One region of the Allorhizobium sp. DMC15 genome, then DNA from elsewhere that is predicted to be linked to it. Evidence: predicted binding sites of a transcription regulator. Region 1 holds the regulator's gene; each other region holds the start of a gene.
What was found. The regulator LexA, encoded in region 1, represses DNA repair genes until DNA is damaged. The targets are predictions, from matches to a motif close to TGTTCNNNNTGTGTTCNG.
Positions count from the first base shown of each region.

Region 1 (7,219 bases):
GTCGTCTTCGGCCATGCCGTCTTCGATCGAAAAGATCGGGTATTTGGCAGCAAGCTCGGCGAGATATTCCGCCATGGCTTCCGGCTCCAGCGTGCGGCCTTCGCCTTCGAGAACATACTTGCCGTCCTTGAAGAATTCGGTCGAGGCGCAGTCGAGCGCGATGTGCATGTCTTCGCCCGGACGGTAGCCGGCCTTCTCGATCGACTTCATGATGAAGTCGAGCGCGGCAGGCGCCGAAGCGAGACCCGGCGCGAAGCCGCCTTCGTCACCGACGTTCGTGTTGTGGCCGTCGGCTGCGAGCTGCTTCTTCAGGGTGTGGAAGACTTCCGAACCCATGCGGACTGCGTCGCGGATGGTCTCGGCACCAACCGGCACGATCATGAACTCCTGGAAGTCGATCGGGTTGTCGGCATGAGCGCCGCCGTTGATGATGTTCATCATCGGAACCGGCAGGACATGGGCGTTCGGGCCGCCGACATAACGGTAGAGCGGCAGGCCGGCCGACTGAGCGGCAGCCTTGGCGACAGCGAGCGATACGCCGAGGATGGCGTTGGCGCCAAGACGAGCCTTGTTCGGCGTGCCGTCGAGCGCGATCATCAGATTGTCGATCTGGATCTGGTTCTCGGCTTCGTGACCGCCGATCGCATCATAGATCTCGCCGTTGACGGCTTCGACGGCCTTTTCGACGCCCTTGCCGAGGTAACGCGAGCCACCATCGCGCAGTTCGACGGCTTCATGCGCACCGGTGGACGCGCCCGAAGGAACCGCGGCGCGGCCGAAGCTGCCGTCTTCGAGATAGACGTCGACCTCGACGGTCGGGTTGCCACGGCTGTCGAGGATCTCGCGGCCGATGATGTCGGTAATGGCGGTCATGTTCGCTCCCTGTAGACGGAAATTGGACAAGGCTCGGCGGCCGATCACCCTGGCGCGACGCCCGCGGACCTGCCTGTGAGTCACCCTGTCTTACCCGATGATCGGGAAAATACAATGACGGATCGGAAGCGGGATGAACGAAAATCTAATCGATTTAAAGCGGCATTCCCGGCGCTGCATCTTCTTTAGCCGATTGAAGCGCCGGGAAAGTGTGTCAAACGGCCTTGGCTATGTCGTCAAAGGCGATCAGTTTTTCGAGAAGACGGCGCATGTTGTCGATCTGAACCATGTTCGGTCCATCGGACGGCGCATTGTCCGGATCCTGATGGGTCTCGACAAAGAGACCGCCGACGCCAACGGCGACCGCCGCACGGGCGAGCGTTTCAACGAATTCGCGCTGGCCGCCGGAGGAGCCGCCCTGCCCGCCCGGCTGCTGCACCGAATGCGTGGCATCAAAGACCACCGGCGCACCCATACCCGCCATGATCGGCAGCGAGCGCATGTCGGAGACCAGCGTGTTGTAACCGAAGGAGGCGCCGCGCTCGCAGAGGAGGACATTCGGATTGCCGCTGGCATTGAGCTTGTTCAGCACGTTCTTCATGTCCCAGGGCGCCAGGAACTGGCCCTTCTTGACGTTCACCACGCGGCCGGTCTTGGCCGCGGCGACCAAGAGATCGGTCTGGCGGCAGAGGAAGGCCGGGATCTGCAGGACGTCGACCGTCGGGGCGACGGCCGCGCACTGTTCTTCCGTGTGGATGTCCGTCAGCACCGGGATGCCGTATTCCTTCTTGATGTCGGCGAAGACTTCCATTGCCTTTTCCAGACCGATGCCGCGCTCAGCCGACAGCGAGGTGCGGTTCGCCTTGTCGAAGGAGGACTTGTACACGAGGCCGAGGCCAAGCTCGCGGCACAGCTCCACCAGACGACCGGCGATCATGAACGCATGATCGCGGCTCTCCATCTGGCAAGGGCCGGCAATCAGGGCGAAGCGGCCCTTCTGCGAGAAGACGGCCCGGCCCTCGCCTTCACCGACGACGACTTCGGAATTGGTCACAGTGCTCATTTCAACTCCTCGAAGGCGAAGGCGACACCCTGGCCTTTCTCCGGCGCGACAACGAGGCGCGCTCCTGTTTTGTGATAGCGGACGCCATTAGCAGCGAGGCAGGCTTCTGTCACGCCGAGATCACGGCTCGCGACCACAACCACCGCCCCGAGCAGACCCCGTTCTTCGCGCGCATCCGAGAACCCGTATCGAGCCGACAGTCCATCTGGTGTCAGGACATCGACCCTGGCATTGGCCGCTTCGATCGATAGTCCGAAAGAATCGGCCGTGACGTCGCGCTGCCGCAGCGCCGTCTCCAACAGATACTGGAAATCGCTCGGATTATTCTCGCACAGCACCACGCCTCTCAGGCCTGCTGCCGCGTTGGCGTGGTCCAGCAAAGCACCGCGATCGGCGGGCAAGGGGTTCACGCGCTCACAGGCGAAAGCAAAAAAGTCGGGCGAGCGCAGATCGGCGGCGAAGGCCAGCCGAAAAGATCCCTCTACTTTGCGGCCATTGGGAAAGCGAAACTCGCGCGAAAAGCCCAGCAGTTCACCACCGCTCAAACCTTCGGCGACAAAGCTCGCATGATCTGCTCCGGCGTCATCGGTCTTGACGACGATTGCCGAGAGACCCTCGCCCCTTCGGAACCGAAAAGCCTGGTCACGCGCGACAAAAACATTCCCGGCCCGCACCGCCGACAGACAGTCTTCCCGGCTGCCGACGGCAAGCGGTTCGAGATAGGTGTCGTCGCGGAAGAAAACACAGGCGTTTTCAGTGCCGAAAGGGTGACGAGCATCGGCTGCCACGGTGAACCCAAGGCGGCTTAGCCGCTGTCTGGCAGTAACGAGATCGATCACCGGCAGCACAAGGTGGTCCAAAGCGCGCGGCAAAGCGGGAACAGGCGACATGAAGATACTCCGTTACGACCAAACTAGGAATTACCCGAGCGCTTTGTAAGGGCCTCGATCGCCTCACGGAGCGCATCGATCTCGGCCCGGGTGTCGCGCAATTCCTTCAACACCTGCTCATCGATCTTGTGGTGGAGCGCGAGAACCTCGATCTCGGCCTTCAGATTGATCTCATAGTCCTTCGCGGCCATGAAGCGGTCACGCTCGGCCTGGCGGTTCTGGCTCATCATGATGATCGGCGCCTGAATGGCGGCCACCATCGAGAGGATCAGGTTCAAAAAGATGAAGGGGTAGGCGTCAAACGGACGGGCTACCAGGATCACCGTGTTGAGAACAACCCAGGCGAGGAGGAAGACAACGAAGCCAATGATGAAGCTCCAGGAGCCGCCGATCCGGGCAATCGAATCGGCCAGACGCTGACCGAAACTTGCCCCGGCGAGAAAGTCCTCGCCGGCATTGGTCGACACCGTTCGGCGCTGGCGAGCCTTGACCAGAACCTTCTTCTCTGCCGATGTCAGTTGGTCGGCCTGCTTCCCGAGCAGAGTGTTCTCCAAGTCTTTCAGCATGGTGTAACTCACAGAGATTTCAATTCGTTGCTCGGACTTGCTCCCGGCTGTCTGGCTGCCAGCATCGATCGGACATGCAAGGTTGCCAGCACCCGGCCGAAGACGCCTATCGCATTTTCATACGGGTTGTTCACGGAAATTTATCTACTTGCGGAACACATATGGAACATATAGTGTCTGTTCTGGATTTGTTTCACAAACGGGGCCCCGCATATGCTGACGCGCAAGCAACAGGAACTGCTTCTCTTCATTCACGAGCGGATGAAAGAATCGGGTGTGCCTCCGTCCTTCGACGAGATGAAGGACGCCCTCGACCTGGCATCGAAGTCCGGCATTCACAGGCTCATCACGGCGCTTGAAGAACGGGGCTTCATCCGGCGGCTTCCCAACCGCGCGCGTGCTCTTGAAGTGATCAAGCTACCGGAGGCCTATACGCCCAGCCTGCAACCGCGGCGTGGGTTTGCGCCAAGCGTCATCGAAGGCAGCCTGGGAAAGACGCCGCCGCCTGCCCCGGCGCGTCCCAGCAACGACGATCAGAATGCGTCGGTCAGCGTGCCTGTCATGGGGCGCATCGCCGCCGGCGTGCCGATCTCGGCTATCCAGAACAACACGCATGACATTACCGTTCCGGCTGAGATGATCGGTTCTGGCGAACACTATGCCCTGGAGGTCAAGGGCGATTCGATGATTGATGCCGGTATTCTCGACGGCGATACCGTGATCATCCGCAACGCCTCGAACGCCAATCCCGGCGACATCATCGTGGCATTGGTCGATGACGAGGAAGCAACACTGAAGCGGTTTCGCCGCCGTGGTGCCTCGATCGCGCTGGAGGCTGCCAACCCGGCCTACGAGACACGCATTTTCCCGCCGGACCGGGTCAAGATCCAAGGGAAGCTTGTCGGCCTGATCCGGCGCTATCACTGATCCGTCGCCGCGCCGTCATCTGATGTCGTGGCGGCCAGAGGCTGGGGTCTGGTTGCCAAAAGGGCGGCCTTGAAACCGTGTTGGGAGGCAGTCCCCCCGGTTCGCCAGTCGTAGAGGCGATGCACCGTCCATGGGCGTGGCGGGCCTGCCAGCGCTGACGTGACTTCGATTTTTCTTTCGTGGCGATCACCAAGCCGCAACTCGAGAGCGCCGCTTGCGCGCAATGTCGTTTCGCTGATCAAGATCGCGCCTGAATTGCAGCGGGTCAGGCGGCTGCGGACGCCGAGCACAACGATGTCGGCGACGTCACAGGCGAGGCCGGCAATATCGGCGCGGTCGATGACGAGCACGGTCCAGAGGCCGGCAATCTTTGCCGCACAGGCACCGCGAGCGCAGGTGAAGCGGTCGCCCGCGGCGGATCCTGCCAGTTGGTCCAATACCTTGCCTGCCTGTTGTTTTGTCACCGCATCCCATGTCTCCTCCTTTTTCCAATCGGCCGGTGGCGGGAGGACGAGTGCGTCTGTTTGGTCCGGTGGCCGATGATTTTCGACACCGAGCGCAGGCTTCCACTGGTCAAAAAGGAAGGTCGATGGACGCACGCGGTTGGTAGCGAGGGTCTTCGCCTCAGCATCGCTTCGCGGCCTCGGCCAAAACGCGACGAGGCGGCCATCCTCGCTGACCAGCAGATCGGCCGGCCTATCTGCTGGACGCAGCCAGGACGCAGCCAGCGTGACGATCAAGAGAACGCTCCCGGCGTGCCGTAGCCGCGTATGCAGTAACGTGATCAGCAGGAGCGCGGTCACGGTGAGTGCTGGAAACCAGCCCGGCTGACGCGGGATGAGCGCCGCCTCATCCCAGCCGGCGACGGTGTGCGCAACCTGCAGGACGAGATCAAGTCCGAGACCCATGATCCAAAAGAATGGGGCATCAAGGCCGAGCGGCATCATCAGCATGGCGATGAAGCCGGCCGGCATGACCACGATCGAGATCAGCGGCATGGCCGCCAGATTGGCCTCAAGCCCGTGCATGGACAGGCGATGGAAATGCGTGACCGCAAAAATGGCCGTCGACAAACCGCCAATCAGGGATGTGGCGAGCGTCCCACCGACGAATTTCAGCACAAAGCTTGCCAGTTTGCCCGGGACCGATTGGGGAGCCGGCCAGAGGGTGCGCGGCCTCGTGCGCCAGGCTGCATAGCCAGCGATCAGGGCTGCCGTCGCGGCAAAAGACATCTGAAAACTCGGCCCCATGACGGCGGAAGGCTGCACGACCAGGATCAGGATCGCCGCGACAGACAGGTTGCGCAGACTGATCGCGGGCCGGTCGATCAGCACGGCAACCAGCAAGATCGCGGTCATCAGATAGGCGCGCAATGCCGAAACCTGGTAACCGGATATGAGGACATAGGCGGTCGCCGCCAGAAGTGCGCCGGCGGCTGCGATTTTCTTTATGGAATAGTGCTGCGCTAAACCCGGAAGGAGGCTCAACAGTGCCCGCAGGCCGACAAAGAAGATACCGGCGGCAAGCGCCATGTTGAGACCGGAGATCGCGGTGATATGGGCAAGCCCCGAAAGCCGTAACGCATCCGTCGCCTCCTGCGACATCGAGCGCCGTTCACCGGTGATGATGGATGCGGCGAATGCGCCGGTATCGCCGGGCAGTACGGCATGGATACGATCGGAGATCCGGTCGCGCAGGGAAAACAGCCATCGATCCAGCCGGGTCCACGGGTCCACGACCGGCGAGGCAGCCGTCGCCGGCCGTTCCGGAGCGCCAAGAAAGAACCCCACCGCGCCAATCCCGGCATAATAGCTCTGAAAGGCAAAATCGTTGAGACCGGGCAGCGCCGGGCCCGACGGCGGCGACAACCGCAGACGGCCGGTGATGCCCTCGCCGATCCTGAACCCCTCATGTTGGCTTCGGGCCAAGACCGAAATGCGCTGCGGCGCGCGGCGCAGAGCCGGCTCGGCGGTCGCCGCCACGCGGATGACATAGCGCCATTCGCCGGCCGACCCCGCCTCCCGCCGCTCCACCTGGCCGGTGACCGTGGTCACCACGGGAGAATCGAGAAGGATCGTCGCGGCTCTCCAGTTTTCAGCCTCGGCCAACACCATGCCGGCGATGGCAAGAAGGGCGGAGAGCGACAGGGCGCGGCTCATCGTGCCGGCAAGGGTCATGAAGAGAGCGCTTGCGGCCAAAGCGGCAAGGAAAAGCAGGATCTCCGCGGCGGGCGGCGCAGGGAGATTGAACCAGCACAGAGCGCCAAGCCCGATGCATACGGGTACGAAATGAAAGAAGTGCCCCTGCCGGCCCTCCCATTCGATCGCCTGGCGGACACCGTGAGCTCGTCGCCGGGACTGTTCGACCAGTCGGTCTATCCTGTCTGTTGTCGGCCGAGCTATCGCAGAATGGCTGGGTAAAGCAGGCGTTGGATCCCTGGGTGGCGCGAGCGCGCCCTCCCCTTCGATGTCCAGCTTCTCCTCCGGTCGATACAACACTTGAAGCAACCCTGCTGATGGGGAAAAACACCACGCCCAACAACAATCAAAGCGTGCATGAAGCTTTGCTGCAAGCGCAATCTAACGTGCAAATCGATTAGAACCGTCCGGTTCGATTGGTGCCGATTTCGCAACGCACAATTTGCCCTTTGGATAGCTTGGCATTAACTTCCGTATCATATAGCTACATCACACGCTTAACCGATGGCGGCTTTTCGGAGACGCCTTCCCGCCACTTCCGGAGGATCAGCATGACGGACAAAAGCGCTACTTTGAAACTCGGTGACAAGACGGTCGACCTGAGCGTCAAGGCCGGCACGATCGGCCCTGATGTCATCGACATCGGCGCCCTGTACAAGCACACGGGCACCTTCACCTACGACCCGGGCTTCACGTCCACGG
Region 1 is NZ_JBQUZB010000003.1:269,195-276,413, reverse strand. Features, by position in the region: gene eno (phosphopyruvate hydratase) at 1-873, opposite strand, end outside; gene kdsA (3-deoxy-8-phosphooctulonate synthase) at 1,088-1,936, opposite strand; gene ACT53S_RS15610 (VOC family protein) at 1,933-2,826, opposite strand; gene ACT53S_RS15605 (DUF1003 domain-containing protein) at 2,850-3,392, opposite strand; gene lexA (transcriptional repressor LexA) at 3,606-4,319, shown strand; gene ACT53S_RS15595 (ComEC/Rec2 family competence protein) at 4,313-6,817, opposite strand; gene gltA (citrate synthase) at 7,069-7,219, shown strand, end outside.

Region 2 (7,219 bases), on a different contig from region 1:
GAAGCGGCGCAAGGCTGACATCACCGACCGGTGACAAGGCTGCCTTGATCCTCAATCGCGAGGTGCGCGGTGTTCGCGCGCGGCGGAACGGCCAGCCGGTAACCCATCATCCGGGCAATCGGGGCAAGTGTGGCGAAGAGCAGCTTCTGCACCACGACTGGTGGCCCAGAGATGTAAAGATGGTTACGGAAGGCGTTGAGGCCGAGCGCGATCGGCAGTAGCTTCACCGAACCGTCAGGCTTGAAATAGTCCGGGCACTCAGACGTCCAGCGCGCCAAGTTGAGGAAGAAGCGCAGGTGCTGCTGGGCGTTGACGAACGTCACCGTCAGATGCGTTTCGCCGAACGAAGCGTTGCGAAAGAAGTGGCTCGCGCCCTTCGGCACTGTGATCGACTGACCGTCGGTTGCATAATGTTCCTGACCGTTGATCATGACCATCACCCGCCCTCTGTTGACGGTGAAGATCTCGTCCGTCTCCGGATGGATATGGGCGACGGCATTTCCGCCTCCCGACCCACCCTTGCCGAGGACGACGTCCATCTGGCTGGTGACTCCGCCTTCATAGGGGTGCGTGAAAACGAAAGTCTCTTTATTGAAGGCATTGAGGATACGGGTGCCGGCTGGCACAAGCGCTTCGCGCATGGCTTTACTCCTTGCTGATCTGGGTTTTGAGTGCGTATTGGAAGCCCGCGGACATGTATCGTGGGCGATGAAAAGCGTGTAGATTGTCAGCGTTTCCGCTTCAAACACCGTTTTTGCCGCGACAATCACCGGATTTGCATAACGTGACCGCATCGTTGAACTTCGATGACTTGCGCTACATGCTGGCAGTCGCCGAGACAGGGACGACGCTTGCTGCATCCAAGCTCTTGCGGGTCAGCCAGAGCACGGTTTCGCGGCGCATAGCGGCGCTTGAGGACGCGCTTCAGGTGGAGCTCTTCGATAAGCGCCGAACTGGTTATGTTCTGACCGAGGCAGGGTCACTTCTTCTCGCACCCGCAGAGGCTGTGCGTCACGCCGTCGACGCGTTTTCAGGTGCCGTCGACAGCCTTTCCCGAGAGATTTCCGGCACCGTCCGCTTCACGACCAATGAGGTGCTGGGCTCCTTCGTGCTGCCGCGGTTGATCGAGCGCCTGCGGCAAAGGCATCCCGGTGTGAAGCTCGAAGTGGATACGACCAATGTCCTGCGAGACTTGATTGGTGGCGAAGCCGATGTGGCGTTGCGGGCATCACCCGCACCCACTCAAGCGGGTCTGGTGGGAGTTCGTCTGATCGAGGATTACTGGAGCCTCTACTGCTCGCGTTCCTACAGCCTTCGCCACGGCGTCCCGAGACGCGTCGAAGACCTGGCCGGCCACGCCATCATCGGCATCGATGCCCATGTCCGTGGCCGCCCGATCTTCGATTGGGCAACGAAGAACTTCCCGGCAGAGGTGTTGCTCCGGCACAACTCGGTGCCCGCCGTCTTCACCAGCGTCAGGAATGGCGTCGGCGTCGGCTTCTACTCCGACTTCGTGGCGGCCGGAGATCCCGAACTGGTTTTCTGTTTCCGCCCGCCCGTGCCTCCTGCCGCCGAAGTCTGGCTCGTGACGGATGAACGGCTGCGTCATGTGCCCCGTGTCCGCGCCGTCATGGACGTGATCAAGGAGCTGGTGAAGGAGATCACCGGGCAGCGAATGGCGGCGGCGGCTGTGCCGGCCTGAGGGCGCCGTATTTGCAGCAGGCAAGACAATTGCCTGTTGGCAAAGTCTTCCGGCGGTTGTCCGGCGCGCTTTATCTTCCTAGAAAGACAGCTATCTTCAGCCCCACCACTCGATAGCAGCGACGCCTTGGCCAAACTTCATTTCATTTACGCCACCATGAACGCCGGCAAGTCGACACTGTTGCTGCAGGCGGCCTATAATTACCGCGAACGCGGCATGCGGGTCGCGACGCTGATCAGTGCGCTCGACAACCGCGTGGGCAAGGGGTTCATCGGTTCGCGGATCGGCCTTCGGGCCGAAGCTGAAGCCTTCGGGGCCAAGGACGATCTGTTTTCCGCAATCAAGGCTGACCACGCGGCATCGCCGCTGTCCTGCGTCTTCGTTGACGAAGCGCAGTTCATGACGACCGAGCAGGTTTGGCAGTTGGCGCAGATTGTCGATGTTCTCGACATCCCGGTCATGGCCTATGGTTTGCGCACGGATTTCCGTGGCGAACTGTTTCCGGGCTCCAAGGCCTTGCTCGCTATCGCGGACGAACTGACGGAGGCCCGCTCGATCTGCCATTGTGGGCGCAAGGCGACCATGGTCGTGCGCATGGGGGAAGACGGCAAGGCGCAACGCGACGGCGCCCAGGTGCTGATCGGCGGCAACGAGACCTATACCTCGCTCTGCCGGCGCCACTGGCAGCTCGCTTTTGCTGCGGAAGAAGTGCACCCCGCCGCCTGAGCCGACGCTAGCCGGCTCCGATCAGCCGGCCTTTTCGACGAAGCCGTCCAGCACCCGCTTTTGCCCGGCGCGGTCGAAGTCGATCGTCAATTTGTTGCCCTCGATCGAGGCGATATTGCCGTTGCCGAACTTCATGTGAAAGACACGATCGCCGACCGTAAAGCGTGACGGTTCTGTCGTGGTCGACTTTGCGACCAGTTCACCGTCGATCGTCTTGGCCCTGGGACCGCTTTCGCCGTAGCCGATGCGCTCCACCGCATGGCCGGAGCGGGTGCCCCAGTTGTCGCGAGTCGCTTCCGTCTTGTTGGCCTGCGCGCGCTTCCAGCCGGGCGTGGAATAGCTGTTCTGGAACGGTTCCTGCTTGTCGAAGCGGGACTGGCCGTAGGGATTGCGGCCGTAGCCGCCGTAAGAGGTCTCGGCTTCGGCGACTTCGACATGCGCCGTCGGCAGTTCGTCGAGGAAGCGCGACGGCATGGTCGACTGCCAGAGGCCATGGATTCGGCGGTTGGAGACGAACCAGATGTGGCAGCGGCGCTTGGCGCGGGTGATGCCGACATAGGCGAGGCGGCGTTCTTCCTCGAGGCCCGAGCGGCCGCCTTCGTCGAGTGCGCGCTGATGCGGGAAGAGGCCTTCTTCCCAGCCGGGCAGGAAGACGGTCTCGAATTCCAGACCCTTGGCCGAGTGCAGCGTCATGATCGAGACGGCATCGAGGTTTTCGTTCGTTTCGGCGTCCATGACCAGCGATACATGCTCAAGGAAGCCGCGCATGCTTTCGAAGGCTTCCATCGAGCGGATGAGTTCCTTCAAGTTGTCGAGACGACCCGGCGCTTCTGCCGATTTGTCGTTCTTCCACATGTCGGTATAACCCGACTCCTCCAGGACCTGTTCGGCGAGCTCCGTATGCGGCGTGTTCTCCAGAAGCTCGCTCCAGCGGCGGAAGCTCACGACCACGTCGAACAGCGCCTTGCGCGCCTTGGGCTTCAGCTCGTCGGTCTCGATAATATCAGAAGCTGCCGCGAGCATCGGAATATCGCGGGCGCGGGCGTAGTCGTGCAGGGCGCGGATCGTGGTGTCGCCGAGACCGCGCTTCGGCGTGTTGACGATGCGCTCGAAGGCGAGGTCGTCGGCCGGCTGGCAGATCAGCCGGAAATAGGCCATGGCGTCGCGGATTTCCAAGCGCTCGTAGAAGCGCGGGCCGCCGATGACGCGGTAGTTCAGGCCGAGCGTGACGAAACGGTCTTCGAATTCGCGCATCTGGAAGGAGGCGCGGACCAGGATCGCCATGTTGTTCAGCGGATGCTGCTGGCGCTGGAGCTGTTCGATCTCCTCGCCGACGGCGCGGGCTTCCTCTTCGGAATCCCAGGCGGCGTGGACGACGACCTTGCCGTCGTTCGGATCAACGCGGTCGGTGAAGAGGGTCTTGCCAAGGCGACCTTCGTTGTGGGCAATCAGATGGCCGGCTGCACCGAGGATATGTTCCGTCGAACGGTAGTTGCGCTCGAGCTTGATGACCTTCGCGCCCGGAAAGTCCTTCTCGAAGCGCAGGATGTTGTCGACCTCGGCGCCGCGCCAGCCATAGATCGACTGATCATCGTCGCCAACGCAGCAGACATTCTGCGGCACGCCCTGGGGACGCTGGGCGAGCAGCCGCAGCCACATGTATTGCGCGGTGTTGGTGTCCTGATACTCGTCGACCAACACATATTTGAAGCGCTGATGGTATTCCTTCAGCACGTCCGGATTGGCCTTGAACATGCGGATCGGATGCAAAAGCAGGTCGCCGAAATCGCAGGCATTCAGCGTCTTCAGGCGGTTCTGGTAAGCGACATAGAGCTCGCGACCCTTGCCATTGGCGAAGGCGCGGGCGTCGCCTTCCGGTATCTGGCTCGGATCAAGGCCCTTGTTCTTCCAGCCATCGATCATCTGGGCGAACTGCTTGGCCGGCCAGCGCTTGTCGTCGAGGCCTTCTGCCTGGATGATCTGCTTGATCAGGCGCACGACATCGTCGGTGTCGAGAATGGTGAAATCGGAGGACAGGCCGACCAGTTCGGCGTGGCGGCGCAAGAGCTTGACGCCGATCGAGTGGAAGGTGCCGAGCCACGGCATGCCCTCGACGGCACCGCCGACGAGATGGCCGATACGCTCTTTCATCTCGCGAGCGGCCTTGTTGGTGAAGGTCACGGCGAGGATCTGACTCGGAAAGGCGCGGTTGGTGGCGAGGATATGGGCGATACGGGTGGTCAACACGCGCGTCTTGCCGGTGCCGGCGCCCGCGAGCACGAGCACGGGGCCATCGACGGTTTCCACCGCCTCGCGTTGTTCGGGGTTGAGGCCGCTCAGGTAATCCGGCGTGTTCGCCTGGCTACGGGCTGCCATAGCGCGGGCGGCAATGCCCAGTCCGCCTGACGCCGGCGGGGCCGGTGCGGCAGCCGGCTTGCGCGGCGCTGGTTCCTCGTCGAAGAAGGGGATATCGTCGAAACCGTTACTCATGCGGCTCAATGTAGTGATTCGGTCTCGAAAGGCCAGTGATGCCGTTCTGGTTTTATTCCGGCATGGCCGGTTCATCACCGGTTTTAGCCGGCCTCACGTGCGAATGTGCGGGGCAAGCCAGACCGATTGCGCGATGCTCTGTCGGTAAGGTGATCACGCCCGCGTGAATTTCCGCGAGATTACAAATCAGTAAGCTTGCCTCGGAGGCATTGCCAGACACAATCTGAGCCCCATACTCCGCCCTGGTCATTTTTAAGTTTTTTATCTGGAGCCTTGCATGCCGCTTTGGAAGCAACTCACCATCAGTGTTGCGCTGTTGTTTGTCGGACTTTGTGCCTGGGTCTATGTCTCACCCGGGGCCGGGCAGAGCCTTGTGCAGATGGGGGTGCCGGAACGTCTGGTCGCGATGATTTCCGCCGGCAATCCCGATGGTCAGGCGGGTGAAGGCCAAGCCCCGGGGCGGCAGGCCCAGGCGGAGCGCCAAGGTGCCGTTCAGGGGCAGGGGCAGGGGCAGGGGCAGGGGCAGGGCGAGCGGCGAGGTGGCGGGCGCGGCAACCAGAACATCCTGGTCGCCACGCAGCCGGTGGCGACGGCTGTTGTCAACGACCGGCTGAACGCAATCGGCGACGGGGAGGCGGTGGATGCGGTTACCGTGATGCCACAGGCTTCCGGTACGATCGCGGAAATCCTGGTGACCTCCGGCCAGACCGTCAAGAAGGGCGATGTGATTGCCCGCCTCGACAGCGACGAGCAGGTCATCCTGCGCGACCAGGCGAAGGTCGCGCTGCGCAGTGCGACCGAGAAGGCCGATTCCTATGGAAATCTGAAGAGTTTTTCCCGCCTGGAGGTTCTGGATGCACAGATCGCCCGTGAACAGGCCGAGCTGCAGTTAACCACGGCGGAACTGAACCTGAAGCGCCGGGAGATTACCGCGCCGATCGATGGCGTGATCGGCATCATCGGCGTCAGCATCGGCGACAATGTCACCAGTTCGAGCGCGGTCGTCTCGCTCGACAATCGTTCGCAGCTGCTCGTCGACTTCTGGGCGCCCGAGCGGTTCGTCACGGCGGTAAAGCCCGGCATGGCGGTCGAGGCCACATCCGTCGCGCGCCCCGGCCAGCGGTTTACCGGTACGGTCGATGCCGTCGACAGCCGGGTCGACCAAGCGAGCCGAACCATCCGGGTCCGTGCGCGGATCGACAATCCCGATGACGTGCTGCGTGCCGGCATGTCTTTCGCAGTCTCCATGACCTTTCCAGGCGACCGGTATCCTGCGGTCAACCCGCTTGCGGTCCAATGGGACGGGCAGGGCTCCTTCGTGTGGCAGATCGTCGACAACAAATCCGTGAAGACCCGTGTCCGGATCATCCAGCGCAATTCCGATCAGGTGCTGATTGATGCCGCCTTGAAGGAGGGCGACGTCGTGGCCATCGAAGGTCTGCAACGGGTGCGTGAAGGAGGTGCCGTCGAGGTGGCCAATGCCGGGTCCGACGAGAAGGCACCGGAGGTGGCTGTCCGATGAGCGCTTCCGAAACACCTCAGGAACAGTCCGGCCGCAGCTTCACGGCTCTCTTCGTCCGTCGCCCTGTTCTTGCAGCCGTTCTCAACACGCTTCTCGTCGTCGCGGGTCTCGCCGCCCTGGCCGGCATCGAGGTTCGCGAATTGCCAGATGTCGATCAGCCGGTCATCACCGTCAGCACGGACTATGACGGCGCGTCGGCGCAGACCATGGACCAGGAGGTGACCCGCATCATAGAGGGTGCGGTCGCGCGGGTCAGCGGGTTGAAGTCGATGTCCTCCCGATCGCAGTTCGGCTCCAGCCGGACTACCCTGGAATTCTCAGACAATGTCGATCTCGCGGTTGCGGCCAATGACGTGCGCGATGCGCTCGGCCGCGTCCGCAACCAGTTGCCGGACGATGTCGACGAGCCGCGCATCGTCAAGGCCGATTCGGACTCGCAGCCGATCATGCGGCTCGGGGTCACCTCCACGACACTGTCGATGGAAGATCTGACACTGTTGGTCGAGAATGAGATTTCCGACCGCCTGGCCGCCGTTGATGGTGTGGCCGATGTCGAGATTTACGGCGACCAGGAAAAGGTGTTCCGGATCGACGTGAACCAGGCGGCTCTCGCCAGCCGCGGTCTCTCAGTCGCCGATCTCTCGACGGCGCTGCAGGGGGCTTCCCTCGACGTGCCCGCCGGATCGTTGGAATCCCAGACCCAGGACATCGTCGTGCGGGCGACCGCCAGCTTGACCTCGGTCGCGGATTTCGAGAACGTGCTAATCGGCAACCAGGTG
Region 2 is NZ_JBQUZB010000002.1:38,013-45,231, reverse strand. Features, by position in the region: gene ACT53S_RS08770 (DUF6074 family protein) at 1-18, shown strand, start outside; gene ACT53S_RS08765 (cupin domain-containing protein) at 21-641, opposite strand; gene ACT53S_RS08760 (LysR family transcriptional regulator) at 785-1,702, shown strand; gene ACT53S_RS08755 (thymidine kinase) at 1,829-2,428, shown strand; gene ACT53S_RS08750 (ATP-dependent helicase) at 2,450-4,918, opposite strand; gene ACT53S_RS08745 (efflux RND transporter periplasmic adaptor subunit) at 5,196-6,440, shown strand; gene ACT53S_RS08740 (efflux RND transporter permease subunit) at 6,437-7,219, shown strand, end outside.
Region 2: the regulator LexA is predicted to act here: its motif matches at 4,961-4,978, upstream of ACT53S_RS08750 (ATP-dependent helicase).

Region 3 (7,219 bases), on a different contig from region 1:
GATCCCGGGGGTGCATGCCCCCGGGACTTTGCTTGAGAGGTTCCCGATGAAGCGCGTCCAGTTCAACTCGCGATATCTGCCGTATCTATTCCTGCTGCCGCAGTTCGTGATCATTTCGATCTTCTTCTACTGGCCGTCCGCCCAGGCGATCACCTCGTCCTTCTACATCGAGGATCCCTTCGGCTTCGGCTCCAGCTTCGTCGGTTTCGCCAATTACACGGACGCACTCGCCTCGCCCGAATATCGCAAGATTGCCGGCTTCACGGTGGTCTATAGCCTGATTGTAACCTTCCTGGCGTTGTCGCTCGGCCTCCTTCTTGCGCTGAAAGCCGATGCCGTGATCCGGGGCAAGTCCGCCTACAAAACGCTTCTGATCCTGGTCTATGCCATTGCCCCGCCGGTCGCGGGTCTGATCGGCATGATGTTCTTCGACCAACATATCGGTCCCTTCGTCAAATTCGCCGCCCTGTTCGGCTGGGACATGAAGGTGGGCCTCAACTACTTCGACACGGCCTTTGCCATGGTCGCGGTCGCGGTCTGGAACCAGATTCCCTATAATTTCATTTTCTTCCTCTCTGGCCTTCAGGGCATCCCGGCCTCCATCCGCGAGGCCGCCGCCATCGACTGCAAGTCCGGCACACGCCGCTTCTGGACGGTGATCCTGCCGCTGCTCACCCCGACCGCCTTCTTCCTGCTGGTCATCAACATGACCTATTCGCTGTTCGATACCTTTGGCGTGATCGACGTGATCGTGAAGGACAAGCCGGCCAACAACCCGATCACGCTGGTCTACAAGGTCTATCTCGATGGCTTCCGCGGCAATGACCTCGGCTCGTCCTCGGCCCAGTCGGTCATCCTGATGTTGATCGTGCTGGTGCTGACCATGATCCAGTTCCGCTTCATCGAACGCCGCGTTCATTACGGTTGAGGAGAGCGCCATGTATCGCACCAAATTCTTCGACCATCTGATCCTGATCGCCGGCGTGATCTTCATGCTCGGGCCGCTGGTCGTCGCCTTCACCACCTCGACGCATTCGGCGGCCGAGATCCACACCCATGGCCTGATGCTGTCAATCGGTGACGACTTCACCTCGACCTATGACAAGGTGCTCTTTAAGTCGGGCGGTTTTACCGGCCAGGTCACGGGCCTGACCATGGCGATGAATTCGCTGATCCTCGGTCTAGGCTTTGCCATCGGCAAGATTGTGCTCTCCATGCTGGCGGCATACGCCATCGTCTATTTCCGCTTCCGTTTTGCGACGCTCGCCTTTTGGCTCATCTTCACCACGCTGTTGTTGCCGCTCGAAGTGCGCATCATGCCGTCCTACAAGGTGATGAGCGATCTGGGACTCTTGAACACCTATCAGGGTCTGATCCTGCCGCTTTTGGCCTCGGCCACCGGCACCTTCTTCTTCCGCCAGTTCTTTAAGTCGGTCCCCGACGAACTGCTGGAAGCCGCCCGCATCGACAATGCCGGCCCGTTCAAGTTCTTCGTCGACATCCTCTTGCCGCTCTCGCGCACGATGATCGCCGCCGTCTTCATCATCATGTTTGTCTATGGCTGGAACCAGTATCTCTGGCCCATGCTGATGACGACGGACGAGAGCTTCTACACCCTGATGCGCGGCATCAAGCAGATCCTTCAGGTTTGGGTCGGCTCGCAGATCCCCGATTACAACGAAGCCTTTGCCATGGCTGTGCTCGCACTCCTGCCCCCCGTCATCGTGGTGGTGGTGTTCCAGAGCTGGTTCATCAAGGGCCTGACCGAAACCGACAAGTAAGAGAGGAACGCATCATGGCTTCCATCGATATAAACGAGGTCTCCAAGATCTACGACAAGGGCGGAGCGCGCGCCGTCGACGCGGTCGACATTCAGATCGAGGACGGCGAGTTCATCGTGCTCGTCGGCCCCTCCGGTTGCGGCAAGTCCACACTGTTGCGCATGGTGGCCGGTCTCGAAGCAATCTCGCAAGGCACGATCTCGATCGCTGACCGCGTGGTCAACGAGGTCGAGCCTGCCGATCGCGACATCGCCATGGTCTTCCAGAACTATGCGCTTTATCCGCATATGACCGTCTACGACAATCTCGCCTATGGCCTGAAGAACCGTGGTACGCCGAGGCAAGAGATCGCCGCCCGTGTCGCCGAAGCTGCCCGAATGCTCGAAATCGAGAAATATCTCGACCGTAAGCCACGTGCGCTTTCCGGCGGCCAGCGCCAGCGCGTCGCCATGGGCCGCGCGATCGTGCGTAAGCCTGCCGTCTTCCTCTTCGACGAGCCGCTCTCCAACCTCGACGCCAAGCTGCGCGTCTCCATGCGTGGCGAAATTCGCAAACTGCAGAAGCGGCTGAAGACGACGGCGATCTACGTCACCCACGACCAGCTGGAGGCCATGACGCTCGCTGATCGCCTGGTGGTGCTGAATGGTGGTCGCATAGAGCAGATTGGCACGCCGCTCGAGGTTTACAATCGCCCCGCCTCCACCTTCGTCGCGAGCTTCATCGGTTCGCCGGCCATGAACCTGCTCGACGGCGTCGTCGAAGACGGGCGGCTCATCTTCGGTGACGTCCCCTTGCAGATACCCGGTCTGCTGCCGGATGGCCCGATCCGCCTGGGGCTGCGTGCTGAAGATCTGGTGGCGGCGGAGCCGCAGGACGCCCAGTTCGTTCTGGCGGTGGATTATGTCGAGGAACTTGGCGCCCAGAGACTGGTCCACGGTCTGGTCGGTCACCAGGTGCTGACGGTGATCGTTTCGCCCAACGCTCCTCTTGCCGATCGTCTGCCTGTCCGGATAGCACCCGAAAAACTGCATTTCTTCTCGGCAGAAACGGGCAAGAGGGTCGAAGCGACAACGGCAGGCGAGGCCAATTCCGCCATTTGCCCGGTGCCGGTTCCGAGCTTCGCCTGAAGGTTCCGGATAGATCGCATTTGAATGATCTGCCAAACCGGACTTTAGCGCATGGCTGCTAGCGTCCCCCGGTCGCATTCACGGGGGAACCTATGCCAATTAAATTGCTCATTGCCGGAATGGTCGGTCTGATGCTTGCCACGCCACGCCGCCGAACCGAAGGCCCGGCTGCCGTGGTTGCCGCGCATGCTGATCACCTCGCCATGAAGGCGGCTCCGATCAATTCCGACTGGATCATTCGCGGCACCCCGCTGGCGCGCATCGGCGAGCATTCGACCAGCACCGACGAGGCCAGTTCAACCGCCGTCTGGGACTGCACCGCAGGCGAATTCCGCTGGTATTTCAACTGGGACGAGACGGTTGTGATCCAGGAAGGGGAAGTCCATGTGACCGACGCGGACGGCGAAGTGCGACTGTTACGTGCCGGCGACATTGCCTATTTCCGGGGGGGCACCTGGGCCACCTGGCGCATCGACAATTACGTCCGCAAGATCGCCTTCCTGCGCAAACCCTTCCCCGGTCCGCTCGCCACGCTGTACCGGCTGCGCAATGCGCTGCGTCAGGGCAAGTACTCGGCCCTCTGAGGTGATCGCAGCATCAGGAAAATTCAAGGCGGCCGCCGTTGCCATCACTGGCGGCGCAGCCTAAATCTGCCTTGCTTTTGAACGAGGACAGATCCATGGCGAAAATCACCAATGTCGCGGTCCAGATGGACCACGTCTCCACGATCAACATCGCGGGCGACTCGACTTTCGCCATGAGCCTCGAGGCGCAGGCCCGGGGTTTCAAGCTCTTCCACTACACGCCCGACCGGCTGTCGATGCGCGATGGCAAGGTCTATGCGACCGTCGAGCCCATGGAACTGCGTGACGTCAAGGGCGATCACTTCACGCTCGGAGCGCCGGAGCGCGTCGATCTCTCCACGATGGATGTCGTCCTGCTGCGTCAGGACCCACCCTTCGACATGAGCTATATCACCTCGACGCACCTGCTTGAGCGTATTCACCCGAAGACGCTCGTGGTCAATGACCCGGCCTGGGTGCGCAACTCGCCGGAAAAGATCTTCGTCACCGAATTCGCCGACCTGATGCCGCCGACCCTGATCACCAAGGATCCGGCCGAGATCGCCCGCTTCCGGGAAGAGCAGGGCGATATCATCCTGAAGCCGCTTTACGGAAACGGTGGCGCCGGTGTCTTCCACTCGACCCGCGATGACCGCAACTTCTCCTCGTTGATGGAGATGTTCAACCAGATGTTCCGTGAACCCTTCATCGCCCAGGGCTATCTGCCGGCTGTGCGCAAGGGCGACAAGCGCATCATCCTCGTAGATGGCGAACCGGTGGGCGCGATCAACCGCGTCCCGGCCGAACATGACGCCCGCTCCAACATGCACGCTGGCGGCAGGCCGGAGCCGACCGAACTGACCGCCCGCGAACGCGAGATCTGCGCCCGCATCGGTCCCGCTCTCCGTGAACGGGGCTTCCTCCTGGTCGGCATTGATGTCATCGGCGATTACATGACGGAGATCAACGTCACCTCCCCGACCGGCATCCGCGAAGTCAAGAAGTTCGGCGGCGCCGACATCGCGGCACTTCTGTGGGATGCCATCGAGCGGAAGCGCGCCTGACGCAAGCATCTGAAACGGCTCATAAAGTTCACGGCACGTTCTGCTGTTGCAACCGGTTGCAACCCCACGACTATCGCGGGATGCGGATGTTCCGTAAATGTTCTTGCCAATTCCTGCGCCTTATGCGAGATTGTTCCTGTCTACACACGCAATATGAAGTTGCAGGTGGCGGCCAGGGGACGATCGGCGAGGGCGGGCAATGGTGGCGCGTGTCAGTACGGTTGCATTCCAGGGGATCGAGGGTGTGCCCGTCGATGTCCAGGTCATGGTGGCACCGGGCAAGCCCGGCATGCAGATCGTCGGCCTGCCCGACAAGGCAGTCGCCGAAAGTCGCGAACGGGTGCAAGCCGCGCTCCATGCCTCCGGTCTCGCTCTGCCGCCGAAGAGGATCACCGTCAATCTGGCACCTGCGGATCTTCCAAAAGAGGGGTCTCATTTCGATCTGCCGATCGCGCTCGGACTGATGGCAGCCCTGGGCGCCATTCCGGGTGACGCGCTCTCCGGCTATCTCGTCATCGGCGAGCTCAATCTCGACGGCACGATTGCCCCCATCGCTGGTGCGCTTCCGGCGGCGATCAGCGCAAACTCTGTCGACAAGGGGCTGATCTGCCCGGCCGACAGCGGCGCCGAAGCCGCCTGGGCCGGCGCAGACCTCGACATCCTCGCGCCGCGCAGCCTGATTGGCCTCGCCAATCATTTTCGCGGCACCCAGATCCTGTCGCGGCCGGAGCCGTCCGTGCGCGCACTGCCCGCCAACCTGCCGGATTTGGCCGACATCAAGGGCCAGGAAAGCGCCAAGCGCGCTTTGGAAGTGGCGGCTGCTGGCGGGCACAATCTGTTGATGGTCGGCCCGCCGGGCTCCGGCAAGTCGATGCTGGCAGCCCGGTTGCCCTCGATCCTGCCGCCGCTCTCTGCGGCCGAATTGCTCGAAGTTTCGATGATCCATTCGATCGCTGGCCAGCTTTCGGGCGGCAAGCTGTCGGATCGCCGCCCCTTCCGGACCCCTCATCATTCCGCCACCATGGCGGCACTGGTCGGCGGCGGCCTGAAGGCCCGACCGGGCGAGGCCTCGCTCGCCCATCACGGCATTCTCTTCCTCGACGAACTCCCCGAATTTGCCCCGCCGGTGCTCGATGCGCTCCGCCAGCCGCTCGAAACCGGGGAATGCATCATTGCCCGCGCCAATCACCGTGTCTCCTATCCCTCCGATTTCCAGCTGGTTGCCGCGATGAACCCGTGCCGCTGCGGCATGGCGGGTGAACCCGGCCATGTCTGCGCCCGCGGAATCCGCTGCCAGAGCGAGTATCAAGGCCGCATTTCAGGCCCCCTGATGGATCGCATCGATATCCGCATCGATGTGCCGGCAGTCTCGGCTTCCGACCTCATCCGGCCGGGCACGGCCGAAAGCAGTGCCGACGTTGCCCGTCGCGTGGCCGCTGCCCGCAACCGCCAGCGCGAGCGTTTTGCTCGGCTCGATCTGCCGTTCTCGACCAATGCCCGCTGCTCGACAGCGCTGATCGAAACGCTTGCCGAACCTGATCCCTCTGGCCTCCAGTTGCTGCGTGACGCGGCCGACAAGTTCCGTTTTTCGGCCAGGGGTTATCACCGGGTGTTGAAGGTGGCGCGAACATTGGCCGATCTCGACGGGGTGGAAACCCTGGGCCGCATCCACCTTGCCGAAGCGATCTCCTACCGCATCGCCTCGGAGCGTCTAGCGGCCGCAGCCTGAATGCGCGATGGCCCGCTCGCAGGCAAAGGAGACCCGAGCAAGCCAGTCGCGTCCGAGGAAAGCTGTGCGTATGCGGGAAATCCAGTTCGGCAGAGACGGGGATGTGCCGCTATCGGGCGTTCTGTGGCCCGGTTTCGTCCGGTCTCAGCATGTCGGTCGGCAGCGACAGGCGGATGACGGCCCCGGTTTCCGGATAGTGCATCTCGGCCTGGCCGCGAACTCCGGCAATCACGCGCTTCATCAGGGTGGAGCCGAAGCCGCCGGCGCCGACCTCCGGCGGTGTTGGCACGGGACCGCCGGTCTCGCGCCATTCCAGGATGAGCCGGCTCTCTTCGTCTGCGCCGTCTTCGAGGCGCCAGGTCAGGTCGATCTGGCCGGTGCCGACGCTGAGTGCGCCATATTTGGCGGCGTTGGTGCCAAGCTCGTGCAGGATGAGGCTGAGCACCACGACGGTCTGGCCACCGACCGGAACCCGGGGGCCGGAGGCGGAGAAGCGCGGCGTGCCGACCACGGCAAAGGGTTCGAGCGCCTGGAAGATGACGGACTGCAGCGAGGCATCCTCGCCTTCGCGCAGGCCCCTGAGGAGCAGGTTTGATCGACCGAGTGCCGTCAACCGGTCGCGCAGCCGTGCTGCAAGCTCCTCCGCACTGGAGGCATTCTTCAAGGAAAGGCTGATGATGGCGTTGATGGTGGCGAAGATGTTCTTCAGTCGGTGGTCAAGCTCCTGCGCCATCACCTCCTGCCCGTCCGCCAGGCGCTGTGTCTCCTGCCTGGCGGCTATTTCCGCCCGGTAGGCACCCATCATGAGGTGAATCAGCGTGAGGTCCGTCACGATGACGAAGACATAGAGGCCCATTGCCACGAGCGTTCCGGCCGAAACGTCGAAGCGGTAGGGCGTGATGAAGAAATACCATGCCGAGAGGCCGGAGAGGATCGCGACCAGAATGCCCTGGCG
Region 3 is NZ_JBQUZB010000001.1:269,749-276,967, forward strand. Features, by position in the region: gene ACT53S_RS01350 (ABC transporter permease subunit) at 47-928, shown strand; gene ACT53S_RS01355 (ABC transporter permease subunit) at 939-1,781, shown strand; gene ACT53S_RS01360 (sn-glycerol-3-phosphate import ATP-binding protein UgpC) at 1,796-2,908, shown strand; gene ACT53S_RS01365 (cupin domain-containing protein) at 3,001-3,492, shown strand; gene gshB (glutathione synthase) at 3,588-4,535, shown strand; gene ACT53S_RS01375 (YifB family Mg chelatase-like AAA ATPase) at 4,735-6,264, shown strand; gene ACT53S_RS01380 (HWE histidine kinase domain-containing protein) at 6,374-7,219, opposite strand, start outside.
Region 3: the regulator LexA is predicted to act here: its motif matches at 4,623-4,640, upstream of ACT53S_RS01375 (YifB family Mg chelatase-like AAA ATPase).